DNA from 3 places in the Micromonospora humida genome. Region 1 is predicted to be linked to each of the others. Evidence: riboswitches for the same ligand, from Rfam matches in the RefSeq annotation. Region 1 holds a riboswitch; each other region holds the start of a gene.

What was found. Region 1 has a riboswitch for cyclic di-AMP ahead of JQX11_RS16885 (coiled-coil domain-containing protein). Riboswitches for the same ligand answer to the same signal wherever they lie in the genome.
Region 2: another riboswitch for cyclic di-AMP. It lies ahead of JQX11_RS33435 (C40 family peptidase); the one in region 1 lies ahead of JQX11_RS16885 (coiled-coil domain-containing protein).
Region 3: another riboswitch for cyclic di-AMP. It lies ahead of JQX11_RS19535 (coiled-coil domain-containing protein); the one in region 1 lies ahead of JQX11_RS16885 (coiled-coil domain-containing protein).

The regions. Positions count from the first base shown of each region.
Region 1 covers NZ_JAFEUC010000007.1:320,233-323,499, reverse strand. The annotation lists gene JQX11_RS16890 (YibE/F family protein) at 139-1,482, shown strand; cyclic di-AMP (ydaO/yuaA leader) riboswitch at 1,649-1,780, shown strand; gene JQX11_RS16885 (coiled-coil domain-containing protein) at 1,784-2,809, shown strand; gene JQX11_RS16880 (carbonic anhydrase) at 2,952-3,267, opposite strand, start outside.
Region 2 covers NZ_JAFEUC010000006.1:372,890-376,156, forward strand. The annotation lists gene JQX11_RS15125 (C40 family peptidase) at 63-1,061, shown strand; cyclic di-AMP (ydaO/yuaA leader) riboswitch at 1,217-1,353, shown strand; gene JQX11_RS33435 (C40 family peptidase) at 1,366-2,406, shown strand; gene dcd (dCTP deaminase) at 2,456-3,034, opposite strand; gene JQX11_RS15140 (pyridoxamine 5'-phosphate oxidase family protein) at 3,181-3,267, shown strand, end outside.
Region 3 covers NZ_JAFEUC010000009.1:194,336-197,602, reverse strand. The annotation lists gene JQX11_RS19540 (cation diffusion facilitator family transporter) at 1-881, shown strand, start outside; cyclic di-AMP (ydaO/yuaA leader) riboswitch at 1,047-1,178, shown strand; gene JQX11_RS19535 (coiled-coil domain-containing protein) at 1,183-2,241, shown strand; gene JQX11_RS19530 (SRPBCC family protein) at 2,314-2,781, opposite strand; gene JQX11_RS19525 (STAS domain-containing protein) at 2,880-3,242, opposite strand.

The DNA.
Region 1 (3,267 bases):
TCGACCTACCGTGGGCAGGGCGAACCGGGCGGGCCGGGGTGGTGGCTACCATCGTCCGACGATGACCCGCCGTCCGTGGTGAACCGGCTGGCCGGCTGACACGTATCCCGTCCCGGATCGTTGGGAGAACTCGCACATATGGGCGCCGACCACACCCGTCCCGCTCCGTCCACCCCGCCGCGGGTGCGACGGCTCCTCGTCATGACGGTGGTGCCGCTCATCGTGGTCACGGTGATCGCCACGCTGGTGCTCTGGCCCGGTGCGACCCCGAAGATCGACCAGGGTGAGCAGGTGCCCCGCCACCACGGCACGGTGACCCGGGTGGTGACCGAACCGTGCCCGCCCGCGCCGCAGACCCCCGACGGCCCCCCCGGGGTGGCCGACGGGCCGTGCGGGACGGTGACGGTCGCCGTCGAGCAGGGGCCGGACGCGGGCCGTGAGGTGCAGACGCCGGTGCCGTCCGGGCCGGGAGCGCCGACGGTGGCGGTCGGCGACGAGGTGGTGCTCGTCGCGTTGGCCGACCCGAGCGATCCGTCGGCGAGCAGCTACCACATCGCCGAGCACCAGCGGGGCATGCCGCTGCTCTGGCTGGTCGCCCTGTTCGCGGCGGCGATCGTGGCGTTCGGCCGGCTGCGCGGACTGGCCGCCCTGGCCGGCCTCGGGGCCAGCTTCGCCATCCTGTTGACCTTCGTGGTGCCGGGCATCTCCGCCGGGGGCGCGCCGCTGCCGATCGCGGTCACCGGCGCCGCGTTGATCATGTTCGTGGTGCTGTACCTGACCCACGGGATCACCGCGCAGACCTCGGTGGCGGTGCTGGGCACGTTGGGCAGCCTGGTGCTGACCGGCGTGCTGGGCACGCTGGCCACCGCCGCCACCCACCTGACCGGGTACGGCAGCGAGGAGGCCACCACGCTGTCGATGTACCAGCGTGACGTGGACCTGCACGGCCTGCTGCTGGCCGGGATCATCATCGGGTCGCTCGGCGTGCTCGACGACGTCACGGTCACCCAGGCGGCCACCGTCACCGAGCTGGCGCACGCCAACCCGGGGCTGTCCCGGTTGCAGCTCTACCGGGCGGCGACCCGGGTCGGCCGGGCGCACATCGCGTCCACGGTCAACACGATCGTGCTGGCGTACGCGGGCGCGTCACTGCCGTTGCTGCTCCTGCTCACCGCCGACAGCCGCCCGGTGAGCCAGATCCTCACCAGCGAGTTCCTGGCCCAGGAGATCGTCCGCAGCGCGGTGGCGACCCTCGGCCTGGTGGCGGCGGTGCCGCTGACCACCGGGTTGGCCGCGCTGGTCGTGACCGCCGGGCGGGGACCGGCCGACACCGGTACGGCCGGGCCGCCGCCCACCCCACGTCCCGCCCCCGACCGTGCCGAGGCGCTGGAGGCGTTGAGCGCGCCCCGGCACGGCGAACCGTCCACCCCGGCCCCCGCACGGTGGCCAGACCCGGAAGGGAGCACGGACACCGCATGGTGACACTGCGCTGCGTGACCGGAGGCGAGGTCGCGCCTGTCGGTCGCGTCACTGATTACCCCTCGCTATCGGGAAAATACTCATTTGGTCGGGTTGCGGGCGTAGATCCCCGGTACGACTCTCGGGTAACCTCGCTGCCGGTCACCGCCGAAGGCGCCCACCGGCGCCAGCGGTGCCACCGCCCAATCGCCGTACGGCGAGCCGGGGAACCGAGCACCTGGGGTGAATCCGCGCCAGCGGTAGGGGCCACTTCCGTCCCGAACCCGTCAGCTAACCCGGTCGGCGGTCGACGGAAGGGAAAACTGTGACGGCACCCCTACGCCGCTGGTTGACGCCGGCAGTGGCCGTACTCGCCGCCCTGGCGATCGTCGCCGGACCGGCCGCCGCCCCCGCGACGGCCGCGCCCAACGCGCCCACCCCCTCGGGGCACGAGGAGGACGACGAGCCGAAGCTGCTCACCGACGTCATCGAGGCCACCAACCGGGAGTACTCGGCGGCGAAGACCCGGCTGGAGAAGTCCAAGAAGCGCCAGCTCGAATACGCCATCGAGGTGGAGAAGGCGGAGCAGGAGCTGGCGGCGCTGGCCCCGCAGGTCACCGAGATCGCCGCCCAGTCGTACCGGACGGGTCGGGTCGGCGCGGTCGCCGCGCTGCTGGAGAGCGACGCGCCGGACGCCTTCGTCCGCCGGGCCGCCGCCCTGGACGAGCTGAACATGGTCAACGCCGGCAAGCTGGCCGAGGTCAACAAGGTCAAGACCCGGGCCGAGCAGGCCAAGCTCGCCGTCGACGCCGAGGTCCGGGAGCAGCAGAAGCAGGCCAACCTGATGGCCAAGAAGAAGACCGAGGCCGACAAGGCACTGGCCCTGGTCGGCGGCCGGGGCTTCACCGGCGGCCTGGTCGACGCGACGTCCCCGGTGGCCCGCGTCGCCCCCGGCCAGACCGCCAACGGCGACTGGCGCGGGGAGTCGTGCAGCGAGAACGACCCGACCACGTCCGGCTGTATCACCCCGCGCACGCTGCACATGTACAAGGAGGTCAAGCGGGCCGGGTTCAACCGGTTCGTCGGCTGCTACCGCCCCGGCGGGCCGTGGGAGCACCCCAAGGGCAGGGCGTGCGACTGGTCGTTGCAGAACAGCGGGTTCAGCCCGTGGCACAACAACGACACCCGGATGTACGGCAACAACCTCGCCGCGTTCCTGATCCGCAACTCGGACCGTCTGGGCATCTACTACGTGATCTGGAACCGGCAGATCTGGTTCCCGGCCAACGGCTGGAGTTCGTACTCGGGGCCGTCCAACCACACCGACCACGTCCACGTGTCACTGCTGTAGCGACCGTGATCGACACCGTGGCGGCGATGGTGCGGTGTCCGGGCTCCCGGATACCGCACCATCGGCCCCGAAGGGTTGATCGAGGTGCATGACGAAGGCCGCCCGGCTGAGCCGGGCGGCCTTCGTCATGACCGGGTGCGGGTCAGGAGGCGACGGGTGCCGGCGCGGCACCGGCCGACACGGCCGGTGCGGGCACCGCGGCGGCGGGCTCGGGGGCCGGGGCGGGCCCGGGGGGCACAGCTGCGGGCTCGGACGCCGCGGCGGTGGGCTCCGACAGCTCGGGGGCGGGGGCGACCTGGTGGACCTCGCCGGCGGCGAGTCGGTAGGACATGCCGACCACCGCGCACCGGCCGGCGGCCACCTCGGCGGCGATCACCGGCGAGTTGCCGAGCAGCACCTCGACGGTCTGCGCGATGTGGATGTCGACGATCCCGTCGATGTCGTGCACCCCCTGCTGG
Region 2 (3,267 bases), on a different contig from region 1:
CTTCTTCCCCTTAGCGAGGCGCCCGGCGGTCGGTTGCAAAGGAGTCGACGCCGGTGGCAACCATGCCCCCTCACCGTCACGCCCAGGGCCAGCCGCCCGCCCGGCCGGCAGCCCTCCGGCGGGTCGCCCGCCGCCTGCTCACCCTGGTCGCGGCGGTCGCCGTCGGTGCCGGGATGCTCGCGGTGCCGGCCCACGCCGCGCCGTCGCCCGAGGAGATCGAGGCGGCTCTCGACAAGCAGTGGGAGCAGCTCGAACCCACCATCGAGGACTACAACAAGGTCCGGGCCCAGCTCAAGGTCAACCGCAAGAAGTCGGCCGACCTCCAGAAGAAGATCGAGCCGCTGGCCCTGCAGAGCGAACTCGCCCTGGGCCGGGTCGGTGACCTCGCCTCCCGCTACTACAAGTCCGGCCCCTCGCAGGAGCTGAGCGCGCTGCTCACCACCACCAAGCCGGGCACCCTCGCCACGCAGCTGACCATCCTGGACCGGCTCGCCGCCGAGCAGCGCCGGGAGGTCGAGGCCGTGCTCGTGGTCCGCCGCAAGTACGACGCCGAGAAGCAGAAGCTCGACACCCTGATCGCCGCCGAGGTGAAGCAGGAGAAGGAGCTCGCGGCCAAGAAGACCCAGATCAACACCGAGATCAAGCGGTTGCAGGCGGCGATGCCGAAGACCACGGTGAAGGTGAACGGCTGCCCCACGATCAACGGCGTGGTCAGCTCCGCCGCCCGGACCGCGATCGCGACCGCCTGCGCGCAGGTCGGTGACCCGTACGTCTGGGGCGCCACCGGGCCGAACTCGTTCGACTGCTCCGGGCTCACCCAGTTCGCGTACAAGGCGGCAGGCATCTCGCTGACCCACTTCACCGGTGCGCAGTGGAACGAGGGCAAGGCCATCCCGCGCTCCGAGGCCCGCCCCGGAGACCTGGTGTTCTTCTTCAGCGACCTGCACCACGTCGGGCTCTACCTGGGCAACGACATGATGGTGCACGCGCCCCGGACCGGTAAGCCGGTCCAGGTGACCAGCATCAACTACATGCCGGTGGCCGGCTTCCGCCGCCCCTGACCAGCACATACGTCAACCCCCGGCCCGATGGGCCGGGGGTTGCGTGTTTTCCGGTCACGGAGTGTGCCGGCCCGGCGGGTTGCGGATCGATAACGAGCGTCTCTACTCTGGTCAATCGTCGGTCGGCACCAGGTCCGCCCCGCCCGGGGTGGCGTCGACCGGCACCGCCGAGTCGCCTCCGGGCGAGCCGGGGACCCAGGTACGCCGGGGTGAATCCGCGACCACCGCGGTAGGGCGCTCCCTTCCCGCCCGAACCCGTCAGCTAACCCGGTAGGCGGTCGAGGAAGAAGGAGCCCGGAGCCCGGTGGCACACCATGCCCCGCGGCCACCGTCGCACCGGACGACCCAGGTCGCCCGGAACACGACGGTGCCGCGCCCACGCTGGTCCCGCTTCACCACCACCCTCGCCACCCTGGCCGCCGCCGCGGTCGTACTGACAGGTGGCCCCACGGCAGCGCACGCCGACCCCTCGGTCGCCGAGATCGAGCGACAGATCGACCAGGACTGGAACAAGCTCGAACCGCTCATCGAACAGCACAACGCCACCCGCATCGACCTCGCCGCCAAGCGCCGGCAGGCCGACGCGCTCGGCAAGCGGATCGCCCCCCTGCAACGCCGCGTCGACCAGGCGATGAACCAGGTCAGCGGCCTCGCCGTGCAGGCGTACAAGGGCGAGAACGTGTCCACCGTCAACGCCCTGCTGGGCAGCCGCAGCCCGAGCCAGGTGGTCGAACAGTTGGGGCTGCTGGACCGGTTCGCCAGCCGCCAGCAGCGCGAGGTGCGGGAGGTCGCCCAGCTCCGCGACGAACTCGCCGCGACCAAGGCACCGCTGGACGAGATGGTCGCCCAGCTCACCCGTACCGAAGCACAGCTCGCGGCCCGCAAGAAGCAGATCAACACCGAGATCGACCGGTTGCAGAAGCTGCGGCTGACGGTCTACGGCAACGGCGGCGGCGGCAAGCTGCGCCCGGCCCCCTGCCCCGCCGGCTACCCCGGTGGCCCGGCCGGTACGGCGGTCAAGTTCGCCTGCGCCCAGATCGGCAAGCTGTACGTGTGGGGCGCGGCCGGCCCGAACAACTACGACTGTTCCGGGCTGACCATGGCCGCCTGGGCGAAGGCCGGGGTGTCGTTGCCGCACAACGCCCGGCAGCAGCGCCAGGTCACCGACCGGGTGAGCCGGGCCGACCTGCGCCCCGGCGACCTGGTCTTCTACTACTCCGACCTGCACCACGTCGGGATGTACGTCGGGGACGGCTGGGTCGTGCACGCCTCCCAGGCGGGCAAACCGATCACGATGAAGCGGGTCGACGACGGGCCGGTCAACAGCTACGGCCGACCCGGCTGAGCCACCGTGTCCGGGCCCCGGACCCGGGGCCCGGACACGGCACGCCGCGTCAGCCGATGGGCCAGGTGCGCCAGTTCTGCCAGGAGCGGCTGGGCGTCGGCCCACGCTGGCCCTGGTAGCGCGATCCGTACACCGCGGAGCCGTACGGGTGCTCGGCCGGCGAGGAGAGCCGGAAGATGCAGAGCTGGCCGATCTTCATGCCCGGCCAGAGGGTGATCGGCAGGTTGGCCACGTTCGACAGCTCCAGCGTGACGTGGCCGGAGAAACCCGGGTCGATGAAACCGGCGGTCGAGTGGGTGAGCAGCCCCAGTCGGCCGAGGCTCGACTTGCCCTCCAGCCGGCCGGCGAGCTGGTCGCCGAGCGAGATGACCTCGAGCGTGGAGGCGAGCACGAACTCGCCCGGGTGCAGCACGAACGGTTCGCCCGCCGGCACCTCCACCATCGACGTCAGGTCGTCCTGCTGCATCGCCGGGTCGATGTGGGTGTAGAGGTGGTTGTTGAACACCCGGAACAGCTTGTCGAGGCGCACGTCGATGCTGGAGGGCTGCACCAGACTCGGTTCGAACGGCTCCAGCGCCAGCGCGCCCGCCTTGATCTCGGAGACGAGGTCCCGGTCGGAGAGCAGCATCGGGACACCATATCCAGCGCCCCGGCCGGACCCGCCCACCGGGCCGCCCCACCGGCCGGCGTCGTCGCTGGCTCCGAGGCGTACGTCGGGCCGTTCGACCTGCGTGTCGGACTGATTTTAGAACGTCTGTTCGATAGGATGACCGCATGGCATCCTGGTCCGCATTCGCCGCCGACGAGCCCCGCCTCGCCGACGGGATCCGCCTTCTCCTCCAGCAGTACGGGTCGGGTTTC
Region 3 (3,267 bases), on a different contig from region 1:
GCAACGCCGCGCACCGGCACCGGGGTCGACTCTGGGCGGCGTTCGGGCTGCTCGCCGTGCTCATGGTGGTCGAGGCGGTGGCCGCCTTCGGCACCGGCTCGCTGGCCCTGCTCTCCGACGCGGGGCACATGTTCACCGACGTGCTCGGCATCGGGATGGCGCTGGCCGCGATCACCGCCACCCGGCGGGCCGCCCGGGACCCGCAGCGCACCTTCGGCCTCTACCGGCTGGAGGTGCTCGCCGCCCTGGCCAACGCCGTCCTGCTCAGCGGGGTCGCGGTCTACGTGCTGATCGAGGCGGTCCGCCGGTTCGGCGAGCCACCCGAGGTGCTGGCCGGCCCGATGCTGGTGGTGGCGGTGCTCGGCCTGCTCGCCAACATCGTCGCGTTCGGCCTGCTGCGGGAGGGCGCCAAGGAGAGCATCAACCTGCGCGGGGCGTACCTGGAGGTGCTCGGCGACCTGCTCGGTTCGGTCGGGGTGATCGTGGCGGCGCTGCTGATCGCCGGCACCGGCTGGTGGTGGGCCGACCCACTGGTCGCCGTGGCGATCGGCGTGTTCATCCTGCCCCGCACCTGGCGGCTCGGCCGGGCGGCGGTGCGCATCCTGGTCCAGGCCGCCCCGGAGCACCTGCCGGTGACCGCCGTGCACGACCGGCTGACCGCCGTGCCCGGTGTCGCCGAGGTGCACGACCTGCACGTCTGGACGCTCACCTCCGGCATGGACGTCGCCTCGGCCCACCTCACCCTGGCCGGTGACGCCGAGGTCGGCGCGGTGCTGGCGGCCGCCCGGGGCGCCCTGCGGGAGGACTTCCACATCGAGCACGCCACCCTCCAGGTCGAGCCCGGGGCGAGCCCCGGCGCATGCGGCCCCGCCCACTGGTGACCCCGCCCCGGGCCGGACGGTCAGCCCCGCCGGGTACTCCCGCACAGAGATCGCGGAAATTTGCGTCGTTTGAACCTTTTGAGGGTATTCACTCTCGTACCCTCAGTCACGAGGTAGGCAGGCGTCACTCGCGTACCGGTAGGCTCGGCCCCGGTCTCCGCCAGGCAGAGGCCGCCGCCTAATCGCCCGCCCGGGCGAACCGGGGAACCACGTTCCTGGGGTGCATCCGCGTCAGCGGTAGGGATCTTCCGTCCCGAACCCGTCAGCTAACCCGGTCGGCGGCTGACGGAAGGACATCCGCATGCACGTACGCACCACCACGCGGCTGCTGGCCGCAGTCGTCACGGCGTTGGCCCTGGGCGTGTCGGCCGCACCGTTCACCCCGGCCGCCGCCGCGCCTGCCACCCGGCTCGCCGCCCCCGGCGACGACGACGAGGGCGGCACCCCGGCGCTGCGCGACCAGCTCGACGCCGCCAGCAAGGGCTGGCTGGAGGCCAAGGCCGCCCTGGAGCGCTCCACCAAGCGCCAGCAGGAACTCGACGGACAGCTCAAGACCATCGAGGGGCAGCTGGTCACGCAGACCGCCAAGGTCGGCGAGATCGCCGGCGCGGCCTACCGCACCGGCCGGCTCGGGCCGATGTCCGCCCTGCTCAACAGCAACACCCCGAGCGGTTTCCTGGACCGCGCGGCGGCGCTGGAGACGGTCGCCACCCGGGAGGACCAGGAACTGCGCACGATGATCGAGACCCGGGACCAGGCCACCCGGACCCGGGCGGCGGTCACCCGGGAGATCACCGAACAGCGCAAGCAGGTCGCCACCATGGGCAAGCGCAAGGAGCAGGCCGAGCGGGCGCTGGCGGTGGCCGCCGCCGACAAGCCGGCCCCCACCTCCCGCGACTCCGGCAGCTCGGACGGCACGTCCACCAGCAACGCCAAGGGCGCACCCCGCAACTCCGACGGCTCCTGGCCGTCCGAGTCGTGCAGCGTCAACGACCCGACGCCGGCCAACGGCTGTATCACCCCGCGTACGCTCAACGCCCTGAACCAGGCCAAGGCGGCCGGTTTCACCAGGTACGTCTCCTGCTACCGGCCCAGCGGCTCCGGCGAGCACCCCAAGGGCCGGGCGTGCGACTTCGCCGCCCAGAAGGGCGGCTTCGGCGGGGTGGCCAGTGGCGGCGACCGGACGTACGGCAACAACCTCGCCGCGTACTTCATCCGCAACGCCGACCGGCTCGGTGTGCTCTACGTGATCTGGTTCAAGCGGATCTGGCTGCCGAGCAGCGGGTGGAAGGCGTACAGCGGGGGCAACGGGGACCCGTCCAGCGACCACACCAACCACGTGCACCTGTCGATGATCTGATCCCGGCGCGGTGGCCCGTCCGCTCAGGGCGGGCCACCGCGGCGCGACCGTCCGGGCGGGTGTCGGCGGTCGTCAGCCGGCGGGGGGTGGGTCGCCGGCCCGGCTGTCCAGGACCGCGCCGAGGCGGCTGGCCAACCCCAGGTGGGCGGCGCGGGCCTGCCGGAAGGCGTAGCCGAACAGCGGGGCCGGCGCGGCGAGGGTGATCTCCACGTCGATCCGCAGCAGGTCACCCTCCATCCGCAGCCGGGTGTGGTTGCGTACGGTGGTGCCGGGCTGCTGGCGGGCCACTGTCACGATCTCGTCGTCGCCGGCCAGCAGCACGTCGGCCTGGTAGGTGACGGGGAACCGCAGCGGCCCCAGCTCCAGCCGGTCGGTGATCGCGTAGCTGGCCAGGGCACCCGGCCGGGCGGGCAGCCGGCGCACCCGGACGATCAGGGGATGCAGCTCCTCCTGCCGGGACAGGTCGCTCAGCAGCGCCATCGCGTCCGCCGGTGAGCAGCGCGCCTGCACCGTGTAGCTGAAGCTCTCCCGCCGGACCACCGGGCCTCCTGACCGTCGTCGGTCGCACGATCGTGCCGTACCGGAGACGGACTGGCAACGTCCCTGGTCAGTGGCGTCGACGCCGACCGGTGGCCCGGTCAGGCGCCGGGCAGGACCTCCGGGGTGGCGGCACCGGCGAAGTACGGCTCCGGGGCACCGAAGAGCCCGAGCAGGCCGGTGACCCAGAGCTGTCGGTGCACGAACCGGCTCGGCTCGGTGACGATCAGTTTGACGCCGCTGACCTCGGCGGTCTGGAAGCCGGCGACCATGGCGCTGATCCCGACGGAGTCGATGAAGGTGACGAGTCGCATGTTCAGCTCGATCCGCGCGGGCCGACCCTTGGCCAGCACCTCGGCGATCGCCTCACGTACCTCGTAGGCGGTGTCGACGTCGATCTCACCACGGGGGGCGATCTCGATGACACCGGCCGGCAGGACCGACTTCACGATCGACAGGCTCACGCGAGCACCTCCACTCGCCCGTCCC